Regions from separate parts of the Streptomyces sp. B8-7 genome, predicted to be linked through region 1. Evidence: riboswitches for the same ligand, from Rfam matches in the RefSeq annotation. Region 1 holds a riboswitch; each other region holds the start of a gene.
The links. Region 1 has a riboswitch for cyclic di-AMP ahead of AC5K6T_RS19240 (C40 family peptidase). Riboswitches for the same ligand answer to the same signal wherever they lie in the genome.

Region 2: it holds a riboswitch for cyclic di-AMP, as region 1 does, so the genes downstream of both, AC5K6T_RS28845 (transglycosylase family protein) here and AC5K6T_RS19240 (C40 family peptidase) in region 1, are expected to answer to the same signal.
Region 3: it holds a riboswitch for cyclic di-AMP, as region 1 does, so the genes downstream of both, AC5K6T_RS11955 (M23 family metallopeptidase) here and AC5K6T_RS19240 (C40 family peptidase) in region 1, are expected to answer to the same signal.

What each region holds. Positions count from the first base shown of each region.
Region 1 is NZ_JBYRRL010000003.1:938,712-946,080, forward strand. Features, by position in the region: gene AC5K6T_RS19205 (lysophospholipid acyltransferase family protein) at 1-464, shown strand, start outside; gene AC5K6T_RS19210 (urease accessory protein UreD) at 555-1,334, opposite strand; gene ureG (urease accessory protein UreG) at 1,331-2,014, opposite strand; gene AC5K6T_RS19220 (urease accessory protein UreF) at 2,170-2,844, opposite strand; gene AC5K6T_RS19225 (urease subunit alpha) at 2,844-4,565, opposite strand; gene AC5K6T_RS19230 (urease subunit beta) at 4,558-4,869, opposite strand; gene AC5K6T_RS19235 (urease subunit gamma) at 4,880-5,182, opposite strand; cyclic di-AMP (ydaO/yuaA leader) riboswitch at 6,082-6,206, shown strand; gene AC5K6T_RS19240 (C40 family peptidase) at 6,211-6,684, shown strand; gene AC5K6T_RS19245 (ATP-binding protein) at 6,799-7,257, opposite strand.
Region 2 is NZ_JBYRRL010000006.1:111,781-119,149, forward strand. Features, by position in the region: gene AC5K6T_RS28830 (DUF501 domain-containing protein) at 1-454, opposite strand, end outside; gene AC5K6T_RS28835 (FtsB family cell division protein) at 491-967, opposite strand; gene eno (phosphopyruvate hydratase) at 1,062-2,348, opposite strand; gene AC5K6T_RS28845 (transglycosylase family protein) at 2,951-3,664, opposite strand; cyclic di-AMP (ydaO/yuaA leader) riboswitch at 3,668-3,846, opposite strand; gene AC5K6T_RS28850 (transglycosylase family protein) at 4,029-5,117, opposite strand; gene AC5K6T_RS28855 (cytochrome P450 family protein) at 5,420-6,820, opposite strand; gene AC5K6T_RS28860 (nucleoside triphosphate pyrophosphohydrolase) at 7,230-7,369, opposite strand, start outside.
Region 3 is NZ_JBYRRL010000002.1:740,532-747,900, reverse strand. Features, by position in the region: gene AC5K6T_RS11975 (glutamate dehydrogenase) at 137-1,315, shown strand; gene AC5K6T_RS11970 (TetR family transcriptional regulator C-terminal domain-containing protein) at 1,456-2,079, shown strand; gene AC5K6T_RS11965 (SIMPL domain-containing protein) at 2,118-2,882, opposite strand; gene AC5K6T_RS11960 (SGNH/GDSL hydrolase family protein) at 3,047-3,832, opposite strand; gene AC5K6T_RS11955 (M23 family metallopeptidase) at 4,094-5,104, opposite strand; cyclic di-AMP (ydaO/yuaA leader) riboswitch at 5,109-5,266, opposite strand; gene AC5K6T_RS11950 (tyrosine-protein phosphatase) at 6,161-6,958, shown strand; gene AC5K6T_RS11945 (DUF6126 family protein) at 7,026-7,145, opposite strand; gene AC5K6T_RS11940 (helix-turn-helix domain-containing protein) at 7,142-7,369, opposite strand, start outside.

The sequences.
Region 1 (7,369 bases):
GGCAGATTCCGGTGGACCGCTCGGGCAGGGAGGCGGGCCGGGCCGCCATCCGGGAGGGCCTGGGCGTGCTGGGCCGGGGCGAGCTGCTCGGCATCTACCCGGAGGGCACCCGCTCGCACGACGGGCGGCTGTACAAGGGCAAGGTCGGTGTGGCCGTGATGGCGCTGACTTCGGGGGTTCCGGTGATCCCCTGCGCCATGATCGGCACCTTCGAGGCGCAACCGCCCGGCCGGGTGGTGCCGCACCCGCACCGGGTGGTCATCCGGTTCGGCCCGCCGCTGGAGTTCTCCCGGTTCGCCGGTCTGGAGCGGGAGAAGACGGTGCTGCGCGCGGTCACCGACGAGATCATGTACGCGATCCTGTCGCTGTCCGAGCAGGAGTACGTCGACATGTACGCGGCGGACGCGAAGGCGCAGGAGGCCGCGGCGAGGGAGCGCAGGTTCCCGCGGCTGCCGCTGAGCTGAGACGCGCGGCCCCACCCGTCAGCCCGTCAGCCCGTCAGCCCGTCAGCCCGTCAGCCCGTCAGCCCGTCAGCCCGTCAGCCCGTCAGCCCGTCAGCCGGACCGTACCCCCTCCTCGTCGCACGCGGCCAGTGCCTCGTCCAGCACCCGGCGCAGTCGCAGCGCGTCCTGGGCGACCGCCGTGACCAGCACCGCCGGCCCGGCCAGCGGCACCAGGGTGGCCGCCCCCTCCCCCAGCGCCCGCGCCGTGGGCGGACGCTCGGCGAACTCCGGCCGGACGACGACCAGCTGACCGACGGCCCGGAGCCCTCCGAGCACGGCCGGCCCGTCCCAGCCGCCCGGCGCCCCCGTCCCGCAGGACAGCTCCTGATCGAGAAGCGTACGGCCCGCGACCCGCACGGTGAGGCGGCTGGTGAGCCGGCCGGGCTCCTCACCGGTCCGCCCGAGCACCAGCTCCTCCCTCAGCACCAGCCGGGCCGTGGCGGCCAGTTCGGCATGTGTGGTGACCCGCAGGTCACTGCCGCGCGCGCTGATCAGCTGCTCGGGGAGCCAGTGCAGTGCGGCACCGTCGGCGACGTCGAGCCGGACCTCGTAGCACGCCTCGGCCTTGGACTGGCCCGGCAGGGCGAGGGTGGCGGCGGCCGAGCCGACCCGCAGCCGGGCGCCCTCGTCGGCCTCCGCGCACACGCTGAGGTGGTCGCCGCCGAGCGGTCCGCTCATGGCACCGACGAGCGTCACGCTCGCCTCGGCCGGAGAGCGCCCGCGGGTGCGCCGCGGGGCCAGCGGGCCCTCGCCGTGCAGGACGGGCAGGGACGTGCCGCCGCGGCCGTCGGACCGGGCGACGACCCGCGCCCGGGCCCGGACGCCGCTCACGCGCGGGCCCGCCAGGCGCCGAGCTGCGCGCGGACCCAGGCGGCCACCTCCGCCACGCCCTCCTCGCCGCGGAGCGACTGGAAGGCGACGGGCCGTTCGCCGCGCTGGGCCTTGGCGTCGGCGGCCATCCGGGCGAGGTCGGAGCCGACATACGGCGCGAGGTCGGTCTTGTTGACCACGAGCAGGTCGGCCGTGGTCACGCCGGGGCCGCCCTTGCGCGGGACGTCGTCCCCGCCGGCCACGTCGATCACGAAGATCTGCGCGTCCACCAGGCCCCTGGAGAAGGTGGCGGTGAGGTTGTCGCCACCGGACTCGACCAGGACGAGATCGAGCGGCCCGGCCTCGTCCTCCAGGTCCTCGACGGCCTGGAGGTTGGCGGAGATGTCGTCCCGGATGGCCGTGTGCGGACAGGCGCCGGTCTCCACCGCGGTGATCCGCTCCGGCGGCAGCACGGCCTCGCGGAGCAGGAACTCGGCGTCCTCGCGGGTGTAGATGTCGTTGGTGACGACGGCCAGGGACAGCTCCTCGCGCAGCGCCCGGCACAGGGCGGCGACGGTGGCGGTCTTCCCGGACCCGACGGGGCCGCCGAGCCCGATGCGCAGGGCGCGGCGGGCTCCGTCGGGCCGGTGGGCGTCCGCGCTGACGGCGCGGGGACCGGGGTGGGAGTGGTCGAGGTGCATGGTCACGGCTCCTGTTCGAGGAGGGCGGTCGGGGGAGAGGCCGGGCGGCGGAGCCGGGCGGCGGAGCCGGGCGGCGGAGCCGGGGCGGCCCGGCCGGACGGTCGGCGGGGACGGGCGGTCGGCGAGGCGGTCGGCGGGGCGGCCGGGGCACGGGCTCAGGACGCGAACAGCCGTACCGGCCAGGCGGCGTGCAGTTCCGCGGAGATCTCCAGCAGCGGCGCGGACGCCGCGGGCAGCGCGTCGACGCCGTCGTCGGCGACCCGCCGGGCCGCCTCGACCGCACGGTCGGCGGCCCGGTCCAGCTCGGGGGCGAGCCGGGCCAGTACGCCCGTGGCGTCGAAGGGGTCGAGACCGAGCAGCCGTACCACGGCGGTCGCCGGTCCGCTGACGCTCTCGTACACCGCGCAGTGCGCCGCGTCCAGCGGCCCGAGTCCGGCCGCGCGGGCGGCGCTCCCCAGCACCACGGGCTGGTGGGCGCCCTTGGGGAACTGCCGTGCCAGGGCGTCCAGTTCGGGCGACGGCCAGGTGGTGCGGGCAGCCCGCAGCAGCTGCCGGCCGAGCCGGCGGGCGGCGGTCCGCAGTGCGGGCGACGGGGTGCGGGCGTCGGCGGCCGCGTCGAGCTCCGCGGCGGCCGCCCCGAGCGCGGCCGCGGCCGCGAGCCCCGCCGCGACCAGTCCGGCCGTGTGCAGCCGGCCCCGGCAGAAGTCGGCCAGGCTCGCCGCGTCGGTGACGCGCCCGGCCCGGACGGCCGCCTCGGCACCGCCGGAGTGGGCGTGCCCTCCGGCGGGGAAGCGGCCGTCGGCGAGGACCAGTAGCGCTGCCCTGGACATCAGAAGAGGAAGTAGCGCTGGGTCATGGGCAGTTCGGCCGCCGGAGTGGCCTCGACGAGTTCGCCGTCGATGTGTACGGCGAAGCTGTCGGGGTCGATGACGACGCGGGGCCGGGCGTCGTTCTCCCTCATGTCGGCCTTGGTCACCGAACGGGTGGACTCGATGGCCGTGAACCGCTTGCCGAGCGCGAGCCGTTCCGGCAGTCCGGCCTCGATCGCCTGGGGGGCCACGAAGTTGAGCGAGTTCGCGGCGGGCGCCCGGCCCAGCGCCCCGAACATGGGGCGGGGCAGGATCGGCTGCGGCGTGGGGATGGAGGCGTTGGCGTCACCCATCTGCGCGTAGGCGATCTGGCCGCCCTTGATGACGAGGAGCGGTTTGACGCCGAAGAACGCCGGCTCCCACAGGACCAGGTCGGCGAGTTTGCCGGTCTCGACGGAGCCGACCTCACGGGCGAGGCCCTGGGCGAGCGCCGGATTGATCGTGTACTTGGCGACGTAGCGGCGCACCCGGTGGTTGTCGGCGCGGCCGTCGCCGGGCAGGGCGCCGCGGCGGCGCTTCATGACGTGGGCGGTCTGCCAGGTGCGCAGGACGACCTCGCCGACCCGGCCCATGGCCTGGGAGTCGGAGGAGATGATCGAGATGGCGCCCAGGTCGTGCAGTATGTCCTCGGCGCCGATCGTGGAGGGCCGGATCCGGGACTCGGCGAAGGCGAGGTCCTCGGGGACGGCCGGGTTGAGATGGTGGCAGACCATCAGCATGTCGAGGTGTTCCTCGACGGTGTTGACGGTGAACGGCCGGGTGGGGTTGGTGGAGCTGGGCAGCACATGCGGCTCGGACACCACGGACATGATGTCCGGGGCGTGCCCGCCGCCGGCTCCCTCGGTGTGGTAGGCGTGGATGCCGCGGCCGGCGATCGCGGCGAGGGTGTCCCCGACGAAGCCCGCCTCGTTGAGGGTGTCCGTGTGGATGGCGACCTGGACGCCGGTCCGCTCGGCCACGGTCAGCGAGGCGTCGATGACGGCCGGGGTGGACCCCCAGTCCTCGTGCAGCTTCAGGCCCACCGCGCCGCCGCGGATCTGGGACAGCATGGCCTCGTGGGAAACCGTGTTCCCCTTGCCGAGGAGGCCGATGTTGAGGGGGTGGGCCTCCATCGCCTCCAGCATCCGGGCCAGGTGCCAGGGGCCGGGGGTGACGGTGGTGGCCTTGGATCCCTCGGCGGGGCCGGTGCCGCCGCCGACCAGCGTGGTGATGCCGGACGACAGCGCCTCGTCGGCGATCTGCGGGCAGACGAAGTGGACGTGCGCGTCGACGGCGCCGGCCGTGAGGATCCGCCCGTTGCCCGCGATGATCTCCGTCTCGGGGCCGATGACCAGGTCGGGATGGACGCCGTCCATGGTGTCCGGGTTGCCGGCCTTGCCGATGCCGCTGATCCGGCCGTCGCGGATGCCGATGTCGGCCTTGACGATCCCCCAGTGGTCGACGACCACGACACCGGTGATCACGGTGTCCGGGGTGCCCTCGGCGCGGGTGGCCCGGGACTGGCCCATGGACTCGCGGATGACCTTGCCCCCGCCGAACACGGCCTCGTCCCCGGCGCGCCCCGGGCCGCCGCAGCGGTCCTCCTCGATCTCGATGAGCAGGTCGGTGTCGGCGAGCCGGACGCGGTCACCGGTGGTGGGACCGAACAGGTCCGCGTAGGCGGGGCGGGCGATCTCAGGCATCGAGGGCACCTCCGGTCCCGCCGCGCAGCCCCGGCACGATCCGCGCCCCGGCGAGCGGGACCAGCTCCACCTCGACGGGAATGCCGGGCTCGAACCGTACGGCCGTGCCCGCGGCGACGTTCAGCCGACGGCCGTGCGCGGCGGTCCGGTCGAAGTCCAGGCCGGGGTTGGCCTCCGCGAAGTGGTAGTGGGAGCCGACCTGGACGGGCCGGTCCGCGGCGTTCAGGACGGTCAGCCGGACCGGCGTGCGGCCCTCGTTGAGAGGGACCGGGCCGTCCGCGAAGAGGATCTCACCGGGGATCATCGCCGCCTCCTCAGACGATCGGGTCGTGGACGGTGACGAGCTTGGTGCCGTCCGGGAACGTCGCCTCGACCTGCACGTCGTGGATCATCTCCGCGATCCCCTCCATGACGTCGTCGCGGGTCAGCAGCTTGCGCCCGGAGGACATCAGCTCGGCGACGGTACGCCCGTCGCGGGCGCCTTCGAGGATGTGCGAGGTGATCAGGGCGACGGCCTCGGGGTGGTTGAGGCGGAGTCCGCGGGCCCGGCGCTTCTCCGCGACGTCGGCCGCCACGTGGATCAGCAGCCTCTCCTGCTCGTGCGGGGTCAGTTGCACGTCCCACCTCACTTCCTCGCTCCGGGCCGTGCGGGGCCCGGCTGCCGCTGCCCCGGGCAAAGTCCCTGGTGGCGTGGAGGGAGGCTAGTTGCGACGCGTTTCGGGCGCGTTAACCGGCCGGTCTCCTGCGGCAGGCGCCTCCGCCCGTCGTTCCCCCCGCGCCCTTCGTTCCCCGTGCCCCCGTGCCCCCGTGCCCCTGTGCCCCTGTGCCCCGCCTCCGTGCCCTTCGCTCCTGCCGAACCTGTCGGTCCCTGGCGGCCGAGGCCCCGGCGAGGCCCCGGCGCGCCGGGGGCGCCTCCTCCGGTGTGCCACCGCACACCGGCCCGGTGCCGGCCCGGCACCGGGCCGGCACCGGGCGCGGGGCGGGCGGCACGGGGCGGCCCCGCGGTCCCCGGGGCGGCCGGCCCGGAGACGTCCGGGGCCCGGGGCCGGCCGGGAGCGGACGCACCACGCACCGGCACCGCACGTCGCGCGAGGGCGGCCTCCGGGGCGCGCTCGCGGCGCCTTCGCCCCGGTCCGCCGCAACCGGCGGACCGGGTGTCAAACGGACCGAACGACGGACCCTCTGTCGGAGTATCGACGGCTCGTCTTGCGTGACCCGAACGGTTGCGTCAGAGGCCGGCCGCCACGGCCCCACAGCGGGTTCCGGTGCTGGTCCGGGGCCGTTCGGTGGCCCCGGCGACACCCGGTTCATCCCCGTGTCCACCCGAACGGGTGAACGGTGAGCAACACCACAAATCGCCGATTCCATTGGGTTTTTCGGACACCGGTGAGTGAAGATCCCTGTCTGACGACAAGACCCCGCCACCGCGGCGGGGCGGTCCGGGCGGACGCCGAGTCCTGCCGCCGCCCGGATGACCGGTCGACAGGAGTGGACCGGCAGGAGTGGAGGACCCGAGCAAGACGGCCCGCCGGAGCACGTTCTCCGAGCGGACCTTGGGGTGAAGCCGCCCTCGGGCGGCCGGGCTACTTCGCCAGCCCGAATCCGACAGGTCATCCTTCTCAGGCGGTTTGACGAAGGGTTGCGCATGACCGCGCAGAATCGTGTCCCCTCCCTCATGGCCCGTGCCGGCACCGTCTCGGCACTCACCATCGTCGCGGTGGGCGGCCCCCTGGTGGTGCCGGGCGCCGCGGCCGGAGCCGCGGCCTCCACGCCCGCCACGACCGCCCTCAAGGTCGCCGCCTCGAAGAAGGGCGCCCCGTATCTGTACGGCGCCGCGGGTCCGCGCCGCTTCGACTGCTCCGGGCTCACGCTCTACTCGTACAAGAAGGCGGGGAAGCGGCTGCCGCGCACCGCGGCCCAGCAGTTCAACAAGACCAGCCGCGTCTCCGCGGGCCGCCGCCGGGCGGGCGACCTGGTCTTCTTCCACTCCGGCTCGAACGTCTACCACGTGGGCATCTACGCGGGCAAAGGCCGGATCTGGCACGCCCCCAAGTCCGGCGACGTGGTGCGGCTCCAGAAGATCTGGACGAACAGCGTCTGGTACGGCCGGGTGAGGTGACCGTCCCCGGCCGGTCCGGACGCCGGGCCGGCCCGACGTCACCCGCCCGGCGCCCCGCACCTCCCCGTGGGGCGCGGTGTCCGGGCGGGCTCCCCGCCCGGACACCCGCGGGCCTCAGGGCTCCTGGAGGCCCGCCGTGGGCATCGGCCGGACGGGGACGGTCCAGGGCAGTTCGATGGAGACGGTCTTGCCGCCCTCCCGGGTGGGCCGCACCCGGAGCCTGCCGCCGCACTCCGCCGTCAGCCAGCGGATGATGACCAGGCCGCGGCCGTTGTCCTGCTGCACGGCCGCCGGGAGCCTCCGGGGGAACCGCGGATGACTGTCGGTGACGCCGATGCTGAGGTGCTCGTCCCGCTCCAGCCGCATGTCCACGGTGAAGGTGGGGGACTGCCCGAAGGTGTGCTGGACGGCGTTGGTGGCGAGCTCGGACACGATCAGCCGGATCGTGTCGGCGAGGTCCGTGTCGGGCGGCAGACCCCACTCCACGAGCGTGTCGGCGACGTAGGCGCGGGCGGCGGACACCGAGGCGGGATCGCTCGGCATCGTGACGGATGCTTCCAGGTGATCTGCCATGGCCACGCCGTCCCTTTCCCACGGGGCCGCGGTCCGACAAGGATCGGATGGTTCGAGTACGGTCCCGGACTGGTGCTTGTCCGCCAGACTGCCACCAGTGCGCCGCTGATGG
Region 2 (7,369 bases), on a different contig from region 1:
CGCCGAGCGGGTTCACACCGGGGCCGGCGGCCAGCGAGTGGGCGACCAGGACGTGCAGGCACTTGACCCGGTCGGGCATGCCGCCCGCGCTGGGGAAGTTCCTCAGCTCCTCGATCGCGTCGCGGCGCCGGACGTAGTCCTCGTGCGCGGCGCGGTAGGCCGCGGCCAGCTCCGCGTCGCTCCGGAGCCGCTCGGTCATCTCCTTCATCACGCCCTCCGCCTCCAGCGTGCCGATGGCCGAGTTCGCCTTGGGGCACGTCAGGTAGTAGAGCGTCGGGAAGGGGGTGCCGTCCGGCAGCCGGGGGGCGGTCTCGACGACGTCGGGCTGCCCGCACGGGCACCGGTGCGCGATGGCGCGCAGTCCGCGCGGCGGCCGCCCGAGCTGCTGCTGGAAGGCCTCGACGTCCGCGTCGGTGGGCTCGGTGCGCGGGGTGGGCGGCGGGGGCGTGTGCATGCGTGTCTTTCTCGTTCGGGTACCGGGACGGCCGCCTCAGCGGTCGGAGGCGTCGGACGTGTCGACGCCGTCCCAGACGTTGGAGTACCAGGGGCGGTCCGCCGCCCCGAGCTCGGCGCGGGACCGCTCCGCCGCGTCCGGGTCGACGACGACGTAGCCGGTCTCGCCGGGCATCACATAGTGCAGCCGCTGCCGGATCTGCTGCTCGGCGTAGGCGTCGTCCTGCCAGCGCGCCTTGAGGTCGCGCAGTTGCTCCACGCGCTCCTCGGCCTGCCGCTTCTGCCGCTGCAGGTCGGCGATCTCGGCGCGCTGGGCGACGTACTGCCGCATGGGGTAGGCGAGCGCCACCACCAGCGAGCAGACCACCAGGGCGAGCAGCGCGGCCCGGCCGGTCAGCCGGGAGCGGCGGGCCTGGCGGCGGGTCTGGGAACGGTAGACGCGGGCCGCGGTCTGCTCGCCGAGCAGTCGCAGCCTGGTCGTGGTGGAGAACCGGTCCCGGTCCTTCACGGCCATGTGTGCCCGCCTCCCGTTCACGCGCGTACGTCCCCGCACACGGTACGGGACCGGGTACGGGGACGTACGGACGACGCCTCGTCGGGGCTGCGGCTCAGCCCTTGAAGCGGGGGAACGCCGAGCGGCCGGCGTACACCGCGGCGTCGTCGAGGATCTCCTCGATGCGCAGCAGCTGGTTGTACTTGGCGACGCGCTCGGAGCGGGCCGGGGCGCCGGTCTTGATCTGGCCGCAGTTGGTGGCGACGGCCAGGTCGGCGATGGTGACGTCCTCGGTCTCGCCGGAGCGGTGGGACATCATGCACTTGTAGCCGTTGCGCTGGGCGAGCTCGACGGCGTCCAGGGTCTCGGTGAGCGAGCCGATCTGGTTCACCTTGACCAGCAGCGCGTTGGCGGCACCGTCGTCGATGCCGCGCTGCAGCCGCTCGGGGTTGGTGACGAACAGGTCGTCGCCGACCAGCTGGACCTTGTCGCCGAGCCGGTCGGTGATGACCTTCCAGCCGGCCCAGTCGTCCTCGAACAGCGGGTCCTCGATGGAGACGAGCGGGTAGGCCGCCACGAGCTCCTCGTAGTACTCCGTCATCTCCGCGGCGGAGCGCTCCTTGCCCTCGAAGACGTACTTGCCCTCCTTGTAGAACTCGGAGGCGGCGACGTCGAGCGCCAGCGCGATCTGCTCGCCGGGCACGTAGCCGGCCTGCTTGACGGCCTCCAGGATGAGGTCCAGCGCCTCGCGGTTGGAGCCCAGGTTGGGGGCGAAGCCGCCCTCGTCGCCGAGGCCGGTGGACAGGCCCTTGGACTTCAGGACGGCCTTGAGGGTGTGGTAGACCTCGGCGCCCCAGCGCAGGGCCTCGGAGAAGGACTCCGCGCCGATCGGGGCGATCATGAACTCCTGGATGTCCACGTTGGAGTCGGCGTGCGAGCCGCCGTTCAGGATGTTCATCATCGGCACCGGCAGCAGGTGCGCGTTGGGGCCGCCCAGGTAGCGGAACAGCGGCAGGTCGCTGGCCTCGGACGCGGCGTGGGCGACGGCGAGCGAGACGCCGAGGATGGCGTTGGCGCCGAGGGAGCCCTTGTTGTCGGTGGCGTCCAGGTCGAACATGGCCTGGTCGATCAGGCGCTGCTCGGTGGCGTCGTAGCCGACGAGCTCCGGTCCGATCTGCTCGATGACGGCGAGGACGGCCTTCTCGACGCCCTTGCCGAGGTAGCGGTTCGAGTCGCCGTCGCGGAGCTCGATGGCCTCGAAGGCGCCCGTGGAGGCGCCGGACGGAACGGCGGCACGACCCGTGCTGCCGTCGTCGAGGCCGACCTCGACCTCGACCGTGGGGTTGCCTCGGGAGTCCAGGATTTCCCGGGCTACGACGACGTCGATGGACGGCACGAGCATCTCCTTCATGGATGTGACGCGGTGGGCAGGCCGCGGGTGTGGCTCTGCGAGACGAGCCTAACCGGCTCCGGGGGATCGGCCAGCCGATGGCTCATCACGTGGACGGAACCGAGCGTAAATTGTTTCCTAACGGAACAAAAGCGGGGCGGGGTGCCGTCCTGAACGGACCGGAAACCGACCCGGACGGACCGGCGCGGCGGAGGCGGCCGCCGGGGACCGGCCCGGACCCGACCGCGGAGCGGCCGGGGGCGGCCGCCGGACACCGTCCCGCACGGACCGGAGCCCGCAGGACCGGGGCCCGCACGGATCGGAGCCGGCAGGACCGGGGCCCGCACAGACCGGAGTGCGCACGGATCACGGCCGGGCCGGATCAGGGCACGCACAGATCAGGGCCCGGCAGGATCGGGGCACGCGCGGACCAGGGCCCGGCCGGATCGGGGCACGCGCGGACCAGGGCCCGGCCGGGGTGCGCCGGAGGCGCGCCGGGACGCACCCCGCCCCGGCGCGTACGGGGGGACACGCGCCGGGGCGGGAGCTTGGGGGGGAGAGGCGGGGAGCCTCGGCGGAGGTGGGGGCCTCCGGACGGGACGGGCCGCCGCGCCCTACTTCAGGTGCAGCTGCTGGCCCGGGTAGATGAAGTCCGCGTCGTCGATGATGTCCTTGTTCAGCCGGAACAGCTTCTGCCAGCCGCCGTCGACGTCGTGCTCCGCGGCGATCTCGCTGAGGGTGTCGCCCTTGACGACCTTGTACTCGCCGTCGCCCTTCTTGACCTTCTTGCCGGTCGGGGTGGTGACGGTCTTCTTCGTCCGCTGCGGGGCGGCCTGCTGCGCCGGGCGCTCCTGGGAGCGGGAGACGCCGGGCTGCTCGGCCGAACGGCTGGTGGTGTCGGCGCTCGGCTGCGAGGGGGCGGCCGCGGCGGAGCCGCCGTCGTTCGCGGCGCCCGACAGGCCGACGCCGCAGACCGGCCAGGCACCCTTGCCCTGACCCGCCAGGACCTTCTCGGCGATCTCGATCTGCTGGGCCTTGCTGGCCTGGTTCGCGCTGGCGGCGTACTGGGTGCCGCCGTACGCGGCCCAGGTGGAGGCGGAGAACTGCAGGCCGCCGTAGTAGCCGTTGCCGGTGTTGATGGACCAGTTGCCGCCGGACTCGCACTGGGCGACGGCGTCCCACTCGGAGGCGGTGGCGGCGGAGGCGTTGCCGGCCGCGACCAGCGGGGCGGCGACGGCGGCGCCGGCCACGCCGGCGACGGCGATGGCACGGGTGGAGCGCTGGAGGGCGGACGGACGACGGTGCTTGCCCTTGCCGGAGAACAGCATGGAGGATCCCCTCACCGACGCCTGCGAGGTGAGCTGTCGGGTTCGGGCCGGTTGAGTTGCCCGGCCGCGCGCTCCTGGGCGCGCGGCTTCACCCCAAGCCGGTTCCGGCGTCGAGTCACCCCAACCGCCGGGCCCGGCACTTACCTTGGGTCCCCCGCTCCTGCCTACGGCGCATGACGCGACGACTGTTCCCGGGCGGCCGCTGGCAGGATTCGGCGTTGCGGCCGTCGGGGCTCGTGTTGGCGAGCGGTGATGACGGTAGACACGCGATCGGCGGAATTTCAAAGACGATCAGGGCCTCTGAGACTCATCCCACACTTTCACCAAAACGGACATTCACCAACGAACCATGCGTGAACTCCCGCTACTTTTCACCCGATTCGCCCCCGACCGCGAGCGTCTGACCGGGGACGATGAGGTCCGGGTCGGTACCGACCGTCTCCCGGTTCCCGTCGTACAGCGCGCGCCATCCGCCGTCGAGGTCAAGGGAGTCGGCGATGCCCGAGAGGCTGTCGCCCTCCCGGACGACGTACTCGCCGTCGGCGGCGCCGAGGGCGGCGGGGCCGCCGGAGGCGTCCCGGCCCTCGGAACCGGCCGCACGGCCGCCGCCCGCCCCCTCCTCGGCGACGGCGCCGCGATGCCGTCCGGTGCCGGGCTGGAACGGATCGGCCGAAGAGGCGCCGTTCGGGGTGGACTTGTCCGAGTTGTCCGCTGGGCCGCCGACGCCCGCAGGGGCGTCGCCGGCCTCCTCGCCCGTGAGGGCAGGAGAGGAGCCGGGGGTGGCGCCCGCGCCGGCCGACGGGTCAAGGGCGTCCGATGTGTCCGACTTGGCGCTGTCGGGCGAGTCGCCCGGCCCTGAAGCTCCGGACGCCGGGCCGCCACCCGGGCCGGACTCGCCGGACGCGCCGCGGGAATCGGACTCCTCGGACGGTCCGGATGTCTCGGACGATGCAGCCGAATCCGGCGACTTGGGTGATACGGAGGAGTCGGGCGTAACCGGCGAAGTAGATTTTCCGGTCGGCCCGGAGTGGCCGGACCCGTCCTCCGCGACGCCGGTGTCGACGTCCGCCGGTGCCGCGTCCTCGCCGAGCCCCGCGAGCGGACCGCAGGCCGGCCACGCCGACACGCCCTGGTCGGCCAGGACACGCTCGGCCACGGCTATCTGCTGCCGGCGGCTGGCCTGGTCCGGGCCCGGGGCGTACTCCAGCCCGCCGTAGCTCACCCAGTCCAGCTGGCTCAGCTTCAGGCCGCCGTACTGGCCGTACCCGCTGTTCGCGCTCCACGCCCCGCCGGTCTCGCAGTCCGCCACCCGGTCCCAGGTCGTACCGTCCGCCGCGCTCGCGCCGGAGGCGCCGAGCAGCGGGATCGCGATCGCGGAGCCGGTCACTCCGGCCGCGACGAGGAGAGCCGGAGCCTGGCGGGGGCGACGGTGCCGACCGTTCCCGGAGAGCATGCGGTGGCCTTTCGAGCGACGACAGGGACCGGCGCGGCGTGTGCTGCGAGGCGCCGCGCTGATGGGTGAACGTATCGGCAGACGATCACTTGTCACAAGTTCATGCCGTGCAGATCACGTAAAGATCACAGAACTGAGTGACTGTCACGTTCATGCCCGTCAGGTCCCCTCCTCGGCGGGCGGGGTACGGACCCGGAGGGGCGGAACGCCGCACGGGCCACGGCCGGGGCGTGCGGGGCCGGGGCGGGCGGGGCACGGGGCCGGGGCGGGCCGTCCCCGGGCGGGCCCCGGGCGGGCCCGCCTCAGGCGGGTGGGGTGAACTCGACCGGGAGGGTGCGCAGCCCGCGCATGATGAGCCCGCCGCGCCAGCGCAACTCGGCCGGTTCCACCGCGAGTCGCAGGTCCGGCAGCCGGGTCAGCAGCGTCGCCAGCGCGGTGTGCCCCTCCAGCCGGGCCAGTGGCGCACCGAGGCAGTAGTGGATGCCGTGCCCGTAACCGAGGTGCTGGTTGTCGCGGCGCGACAGGTCCAGCGTGTCCGGGTCGGCGAACCGCTCCGGGTCCCGGTCCGCCGCGGCCAGCACGACCAGCACGGGGTCGCCGGGCGCGATGTGCTGCCCGCCGACGGTCAGCGGCCGGGTCGCGAACCGCCAGGTGGCCAGCTCCACCGGGCCGTCGTAGCGCAGCAGTTCCTCCACTCCGGTCTCCAGCAGCGCGGTCTCCCCCGCGGCGAGGGAGTCCTGCAGCCGTGCCCGCTGCCCGGGGTGGGTGAGCAGGGCGTACGTGCCGTTGCCGATGAGGTTGACGGTGGTCTCGAACCCTGCGAACAGCAGGATGAACGCCATGGCCGCCGCCTCGTTCTCGGTGAGGTGCTCACCGTGGTCCGAGGCCCGGATGAGGCCGGAGATGAGGTCCTCGCCCGCCTGCGGGGTGTCCGGCAGCGCCTGCCGTTTGCGGTGGATCAGCTCGGCCAGGTAGCCGCGCATCTTCTTCACCGACCGGGCGACGCCGCCGCGCGGCCCGCCCCCGTGCCGGATCATCATCCCCGCCCAGTCCCGGAAGTCGTCCTGGTCCTCCCGGGGTACGCCGAGCATGTCGCAGATGGCGTAGATGGGCAGCGGGAAGGCGAACTCGTGGATGAGGTCGGCCGAGCCGCGTTCCGCGAACCCGTCGATCAGCAGGTCGGTCAGCTCCTGCACCCGGGGGGCGAACTCCGCGACCCGGCGGGGGGTGAACGCCTTGCTCACCAGCCGCCGCAGCCGGGTGTGGTCGGGCGGGTCGATGTTGAGCAGATGCGTCATCAGCTCCGCCTTGCGCTCCCCGGGGATGCCGGTCCTGCCCCTGGCGTGCGCCGGCTCGTCGTGGTGCTCGGGGTTCTTGGACAGCCGGCTGTCGGCGAGCGCCTGCCTGGCATCGGCGTAGCGGGTGACCAGCCAGGCCTCCACCCCGCTGGGCAGCCGTGTCCGGTGCACGGGCGCGTGCTCGCGGAGCCAGGCGTAGGCGGGGTAGGGGTCGGAGGCGAACTCCCAGGTGAAGAGCTCGGGGGCGGTGCCGCCGGGGACACCCGTGCCGGAGGTGCCCTCGGCGGCGGGACCGGCTCCGGTGGTGCCGCCGGGAGCAGCACTGCCGGACGGAGCGGGGGCCGCGGTGTCGGGGGCCGCGGTGTCGGGGGCCGCGGTGTCGGGGGCGGGGCCGTCGGTGGTGATGCCGTCGGAGGTGATGCCGTCGGAGGTGATGCCGTCGGAGGTGGTGCCGTCGGGGGTGGTGCCGTCGGGGGTGGTGCCGTCGGGGGTGGTGCCGTCGGGGGTGGGCTGGGGCTGGTTGGTCACCGGCCGACGGTACCGGGTCGGGGACGGTACACCCGGACGGGCACCGGACCGCCCGGCCCCGGAGCACCCCGGTCCCGTGCCGTCCCCGTCAGGCGTCCCGGCCCGGCCCCCGACGCCGCACCCGGGTCAGCTCCTCGCCCCGGGGACAGCCCCTCGCCCCGGGGGGCGCGGCCGTCCGCCGTCCCGATCCGCCGCCCCGACGGGCGACACCGTGACGCCCTAACCCGCGCCGCCTCAATCCGCCGCCTCAGTCCCCCGTCTCAGTCCCCCGTCTCAGTCCGCCGCCTCAGTCCGCCGCCTCGGACGGGCCGCCCGTCGCCGCCTCCTGCTCGCGTATCGCGTCCCGGTAGACGCGCGCCGCCGCTCTCAGCGCCGCCTCCGGGTCCACCCCCTCGGACTCGGCGCGCACCGCGAGGGCCAGGAGGT
Region 3 (7,369 bases), on a different contig from region 1:
GCCGGTTCAGTACGCTGCGTGACCGTCCGCCGGGTGCCGGGACCGGCCCGCAGGCGTGCGCCGGCCCTGCTCCGCGCGGCCACGTCCGCCGGGCGCCCCTCCGCCCCGTCCCGGCCACCGCCCCCGAGGAGCCTCCGTGACCAGCCCCCTGCTCTCCCTCACCTGGACCGATCACGTCACCGGCCGGCAGGGGTTCCTGGTCGTCGACCGGCTGGTGCGCGGGGTGTGCAGCGGCGGTCTGCGGATGCGGCCGGGCTGCTCCCTGGAGGAGGTCGCCGGACTCGCCCGCGGCATGACCATGAAGGAGGCGCTGCACTACGACCCGCTGGGGCGGTACGTCCCGCTGGGCGGCGCCAAGGGCGGCATCGACTGCGACCCGCGGGACCCCGCGGCGTACGGGCTGCTGGTCCGCTACCTGCGGGCGATGCGGCCGTACGTCGAGCAGTGCTGGACCACCGGCGAGGACCTCGGCCTCACCCAGGACCTCGTGGACCGGGCCGCCGCCGAGGCGGGCCTGGTGTCCCCGGTCCAGGCCGTGTTCCCGCTGCTGGACGACGAGGTGTCGGCGCGGGCCCGGCTCGCCGAGGCGTCCGCGGCGCGGGTCGGCGGGATCGGGCTCGGCGAGCTGGTGGGCGGCTGCGGGGTCGCCGAGGTCGTGCTCGCGGCCCTGGACCGGGCGGGCGCGCCGTACGCCGGCACGCGGGTCGCCGTGCAGGGCTTCGGCACGATGGGCGGCGCCACCGCCCGCTTCCTGGTACGGGCCGGCCTGACCGTCGTGGCGGTCGCCGACGTCAAGGGCACCGTCGCCAACCCGGCCGGCCTGGACGTGGAGGAGCTGCTCGCCGCGCGGGACGCCCACGGCACCGTGGACCGGGCGGCGCTGCGCCCCGGCGACCGCGAGCTGCCGGACGACGCCTGGCTGTCCGCGGACGCGGAGATCCTGGTCCCGGCGGCGGTGTCGTACGCGATCGACGGCACGAACCACGAGCGCGTCACGGCCCGCTGGATCGTGGAGGCCGCCAACATGCCGGTCGCCCCCGCCGCCGAGGAGCCGCTCGCCGCGCGCGGCGTGTGCGTGCTGCCCGACGTGGTGGCCAACTCCGGCACGAACGCCTGGTGGTGGTGGACCCTGTTCGGGGACGTCGGCGCGGACCCCGACGAGGCGTTCGCCCGCATCCGCCGGTCGATGCGGACCCTGGTCGACGAGATGCTCACGCGCGCGGACGCCGGGGGGACGACCCCGAGGGCGGCCGCGCACGCCATCGTGGCCGAACGGCTGCCGGTGATCGCCGAGCAGTTCGGGTGGTACCGCTGACGGACGCCACCGCCTCCCGGGGACCGGGCCGGCGCCTTCGCGGCCTGCTCCGGACGGGGGCGTGGCCGGCGCCCGCGGGGCGGCCGGGGGCGCTGCGCAGGCGTCTGCCCACGTCCGGGCCGCTGTGTAGGGTGAAGCGCGTGGCGAGAGTGCGGTTGGGCGTTCAGGAGCGGCGCGAGGAACTGCTGCGGGCCGCCATCGAGCAGATCGAGGTACGCGGCGTGGTCTCGGTGCGGATCTCCGACGTCGCCTCGGCGCTCGGCGTGAGCAACGCGCTGGTGCTCTACCACTTCTCCACCAAGGAGAAGCTCGTCGCCGCCGCGTTCGCGCACGCCGCCGAGGGCGACCTGGCCCACCTGCGCGGGCTGCTGGCCCGCCGCACCAGCGCGCTGCGCCGGCTGCGTGCCGTCGTGCGGTGGTACGCGCCGACCGGGCAGGCCAAGGGCTGGCGGCTGTGGATCGAGGGCTGGGCCGCCGCTCTGCGCGATCCCGGCCTGCGTCAGGTCAGCCGCGACCTGGACCGGCAGTGGAAGGCCGCGCTCGGCGAGGTGATCGCCGAGGGCGTCGCCGCGGGCGAGTTCCACTGCCCCGACCCCGCCGCCAGCGCCCTGCGGCTGACCGCGCTCCTCGACGGCCTCGCCGTCCAGCTGATCTCCTACCCGGGCGCGGTGTCGCGGACCCTGGCGGCGCGGTGGGTGGACGAGGCGCTCGCGCGGGAACTGGGACTGGACCGGGAGACGCGGGCCGCGCCGCTCGGGCGCTGACCGCCCGGCCGGGACGCACAGGTCCGCGGGCCACGGGCTCAGATCAGCTCGTACACGGCCGTGACCGTCGCCGTGGCACGGATCTCACCGGGCACGATGGGCACGCCCGCGCCCGATCCCTGCGGGGCGTCCGCGGCGGGCGGGGAGGGGCGCGGCGGGCTCATCGCGTCCTCGGTCAGCGAGACCAGCCGGCCCAGCCGGTGACCGCCGAGCCGGGCGTACTGCTCGGCCTTGGCGCGCGCGTCCTCGAACGCCGCCTGGCGGGCCCGGGCGCGCAGCGGGCCCGGGTCGGCCACGTCGAAGGACACGGAGTGGATGCGGCCCGCGGTGCCGGCGGCGTCGGTGAGCGCCTGGAGGACCGCGCCGGTGCGGTCCACCTGGCGCACCTTCAGGAAGAAGGACTGCGAGGCCTGGTAGCCCTTCAGCCGGGAGGCGCCGTCCTGGTACTCGTAGACCGGGGCGAGGGACACGCTCTCGGTGCGCATGTCGCGTTCGGCGACGCCCTGCTCCCTGGCCGCCCGCAGCAGCGCGGCGGCGGCCTTGCTCTGGGCGTCCAGCGCCGTCTGGGGTGTCGCGGCGACCGCCTCGACACCGGCCCCGACGACGGCGAGGTCGGGTTCCGTCGCGGCGCTTCCCTCACCGGTCACGGTGACGGCCGCGACGCCGGGCTCCTGGACGGCGGCCGGCGCGGGCAGCGCGAGGGCGGCGGGAGCGGCGAGCGCCGGGGCGCCGAGGGCGAGCAGGGCGAGGGCCAGGGCGGTGGTGGCGCGGGACAGCACGGCGGGGGTGCGTGCGAGCGGCATGCGGGGGTCCTTCCGGTGGGCGGGGGGTGTCGCCGTCATCCCAGCACCGCGGCCGTGCCGTCGTCCGGCACCACTCCCGCACCGTCACCTCTCTGGTGGAGCGCGGGCGTTGCGGCGCGGCCCGCGCCCCTGCGCGCAGCGCGGCCCCCCTGCGCGGCCCGCTGTCAGGCCACGGCGTCGATGCGGAGCCTGATGTCGTCGGGGCTCAGCGCGCCCTTGGCCGTGACGTTGTCGCCGGAGGACTCACCGCGCAGGCGGCGGCCGATCCAGGGGACCAGGTACTCGCGGGCCCAGTGGACGTCGTCGCGACGGACCTCCAGGGTGCCGCGGGGCGGCAGCGGGGGCCAGGGCTGCTCGGGGTCCGCGGGGATCTCGACGCCGAGGGCCTGCCCGGCGCGCAGCGCCACCCGGGTGTGGCCCTCGGGCGAGAGGTGCAGCCGGTCGTGGTCCCAGGCCCTGCGGTCCTGTACGGACTTCAGCGACCACAGGTCCAGCACGGGGCAGCGGTACCGGTCGGCGATCGCCCGTACGTGCCCGTTGTAGGTGGCGATCTTCCCGCGCAGGTGCTTGAGGAGGGGGACGCCCCGGGTGTCGAAGCCGGTGGTCACCAGCACCGTGCCGGCCCGCTCGGTCAGCGCGGCCACGGCCCGCTCGAACCGCTCGGCGACGTCGTCGGGGTCGGTGCCGGGCCGGATGATGTCGTTGCCGCCCGCGCAGAACGAGACCAGGTCCGGGGCGAGTTCCGCGGCGCGCGGCACCTGGTCGGCCACGATCTGGTCCAGCAGTTTGCCGCGTACGGCGAGGTTGGTGTAGTCGAAGTCGCCCTCGGGCCGCCGGTCGGCGAGCAGCACCGCGAACCGGTCGGCCCAGCCGACGAACGCCCCGTCGGGGCCCGGGTCGCCGACGCCTTCGGTGAAGCTGTCCCCCACCGCCACGTACGACCCGATCACTGATCTGTTGTCGTTCTTCGCATCGTCTGCCACGTCGGACCATGATTCCCCCTCGAATGTGACCTACGCGACCGTAGGCAGGGGTTGACGGGCGGTGAGATAGACCACTGGTCAAGTCTTGGCATCTGCGGAATAGGGTCCGCGCACGGGCGGTCCGCGCGGCGGGCGGTCCGCATACGGGTGGCCCGCGGGGGGTGTTCGGGTGCGCCGAAGGCCGGACCCGGGGATCGGGGTCCGGCCTTCGGCGGCGGGTGCAGGGCGTCAGCCGAGGGACACGCCGTGCGAGCGGAGGTACGCGACCGGGTCCACGTCCGAGCCGTAGTCGGGGGTGGTCCGGATCTCGAAGTGCAGGTGCGGGCCGGTGACGTTGCCGGTCGCGCCGGAGAGGCCGACCTGCTGACCGGCGGCCACGCTCTGGCCGGCCGAGACGGACAGCGAGGACAGGTGGGCGTACTGGGCGTAGTAGCCGTCGGCCAGCCTGATGACGACCTGGTTGCCGTACGCGCCGCCCCAGCCCGCGGAGACCACGGTGCCCGTGCCCACGGCCTTCAGCGGGGTACCGGTCGGCACGACGAGGTCGACACCGGTGTGGTAGCCGCTGGACCACATGCTGCCCGCCACGTGGTAGGCGGTGCCGACACCGGCACCGGCGACGGGGGCGGCGTAGCCGCTCGCCGCGGTGGTGGCGGTCTGCACGGCGTCCGTGGAGGACTGCTGTGCGGAGGACTCCTGCGCGGGGGCCGCGGCGGGCTTCGGCGCGGCCGCGGACGACTTCGACGCGGTGGACGGCTTGGCGGCCCCGGACGACGCGGTAGAGCCGGAGGACTTCGAGGAGCCGGAGGACGTCGCGGGCTTCGGCGCCCGGGCGGTGGCCGGGGTGTGGGCCGCGGCCGCCTTCTTGCCGAGGGTGAGCTTCAGGCCCGGATGGATCAGCGACGGGTCGGCGCCGACAGCCTCGCGGTTGTCCTGGTAGAGCTTGTGCCAGCCGCCGCGGACGTGGTGCTCGTCGGCGATCTTCGACAGGCAGTCGCCGCTCTTGACGGTGTAGAGGTGCGTGGCCTTCTGGGCGGCGGCCGGCTTCTGGGCGGCCTTGGTCTGCGTGGTCACCGACTGGACGGCCGACTGCGGAGCGGCCTGCCCGGGCGCGGCGACGGCGACCGCGGCGCCCAGCAGCGGGAGGGCGAGTGCGGCGCTGCCGGTGCCGGCGACGACGAGAGAACGGCTGAGGCGCTGAGCGGCCTTGGGACGGCGGTGCTTACCCTTCACGGGCATGGGGGATTCCTCTCCGGCGCCTGCGAGGTGAGCTGTCGGGTGCGGACTGGAGATGTCCGGCCGCGCCGGGGCGCGGCTTTACCCCAAGCCGTTCCGGAGACCGGAACAGGCGTTTGTACCTGTGGGTCCCCCGCTCCTGCCGTACACGGGTGGGTTTGCGCGGGCTCCGGTCGGCGGCAGGATTAGGCGTCCGTCCGGATCGGTTGGGAACGTAAGCGACCAAGACGCAAACGGACAAGCAAGAGGTTCCAGGCGAAGCGTCGGTTCTTGATCCTTACAGGTGGTTCACGGTCACCCTGCGTGCAATGCGGACGCCCCGCGTTCCCCGAATCCCCTTGAAAGGCTGACTGATTACGTGAGCATGACGGGCGACTCACCGTCACGGATATGACGCTCCTCACGTGACACGTCTCCAGGTTTCTTTATTCCAGAGCGAGTTGGAATGAAGACACTAATTCGGACAGAAGCCCCAGAAGGCATTGAGAAGGAGGACTCACACATTGAGTCCGCTTGCCCCACCAAAGCGACACCACTCGACGAACCGGCCCACGCTCAGGCGGCAAGAGTCCGATTCCCGCACTTCATCCGTTGAGCACCTTTCGTCACACGACAGGCAATACATCCCCCCCCGGGGCGCCCCGCCCCTCCACACCCCTCCACACCTCTCCGCCCGCTCCGGATGTCTCCGGATGTCTCCGGATGTCTCACATTCCTCCTCATTCCTCCTCATTCCCCCCACCCGCGCGCCCCCCACGCACCCCCACGCCCTCCCACGCACCCCCCAAGGCACCCCCACCCGGCCGTCCGTCCACCGGCCCTCCCGCGCAGGGGCTCGCGGAATCGGGCCGAGAGCCCGGGCGTGAGAGCCCGGGCCTGAGAGGCGCCACGGGGGACACCGGCGCGCGCCGCGGGCGCACGCCGGGCCGTGCGGTCAGCGCCCGGGAGCCCCGGGCCCGACGGCATGGACGACCGGTGGCCCCGGGAAGCCATGTCGTATCGTCAGACCGTGCCCGTCGACGAGCCGCGCCGACGGGGCCCTACCGGGAGGGAGCCCCCGTGACGCAGCAGGTCCCGTCGACCGAACCCGAGCTGGCCGGCGTGCGTAATTTCCGCGACGTGGGCGGACTGCCGACGGTCGACGGACGCCGGGTGCGCCACGGCGTGCTGTTCCGCAGCGGCCACCTGGCCCACGCGACCTCCGACGACGCGGCGTTCCTCTCCTCCCTGGGCCTGCACACGATCTTCGACTTCCGCAACGCCGCCGACCAGAAGCTGGAGGGCCCGGACGTCGACCTGCCGGGCGTGCGCAACCTGAACCTTCCGCTGAGCGACCCGGCCGACGGCGCCGAGTTCTGGAGGATGGTCCGCGACGGCGATCTCGCGCAGCTGCGCTCCGTCCTCGCGGACGGCAGGGCCGCGGGCCGCATGATCGCGTCGTACCGCATGATCGTCGTGGAGCGCACCGGTGAGCACTCGCGGGTGCTGCACGCCCTCGCCGAGGACAGCGTGCCCGCCCTGATGCACTGTGCCGCGGGCAAGGACCGCGCCGGACTGTCGATCGCGGTGACGCTGCTCGCGATCGGCGTCGAGCAGGACGCGATCCTCGCCGACTACCTGGAGTCCAACGCCACCCACCGCCGCTACAAGGTGCGCCGCAACGGCGATGCGGCCGCCGCCTACTCCCCCGAGGTCATGGATCTGCTCAGCCCGCTGTTCGACGCGCGCGCCGAGTACCTCACCGCGGCGATGGAGACCATCGAGCAGACCTGGGGCGGGGTCGACGCCTATCTGGAGCAGGGGCTCGGGGTGACACCCGAGACCCGGGAGCGGCTGCGGGACCGCCTGCTGGACTGAGCCGGCCCGAAGCGCCGGCCCCGCGCCCGCCCCCTCTGCCCCGTCCCGGAGCCCGCCCGGGGCCGGGTCAGTCCGCGCCCACGGCGAACAGCAGGTACAGGAACCCGGCGAACAGGTGCCCGGCGGCGATGTAGATCAGCAGCCGCACCCAGAGCGTGCGGGGGAACTTCTGTTCGATGTCACTCATGGTGTGTCTCCCGTCGGCGGCCCCAGGCACAGCGAGGCCGTGGGACTCTGCAACAGCGTGTGGACGAAGAGCAGGTCGACGCCGCCGGGGTCCTCGGCGGCGATGCGGTGCGGGGTCAGCGAGTCGAAGTGCGCGCTGTCGCCGGGCCCCAGACGGTGCGCGGCGTCACCGAGGTCGAGCCGCAGCCGCCCGCCGAGGACGTGCAGCCACTCCTCGCCGGGATG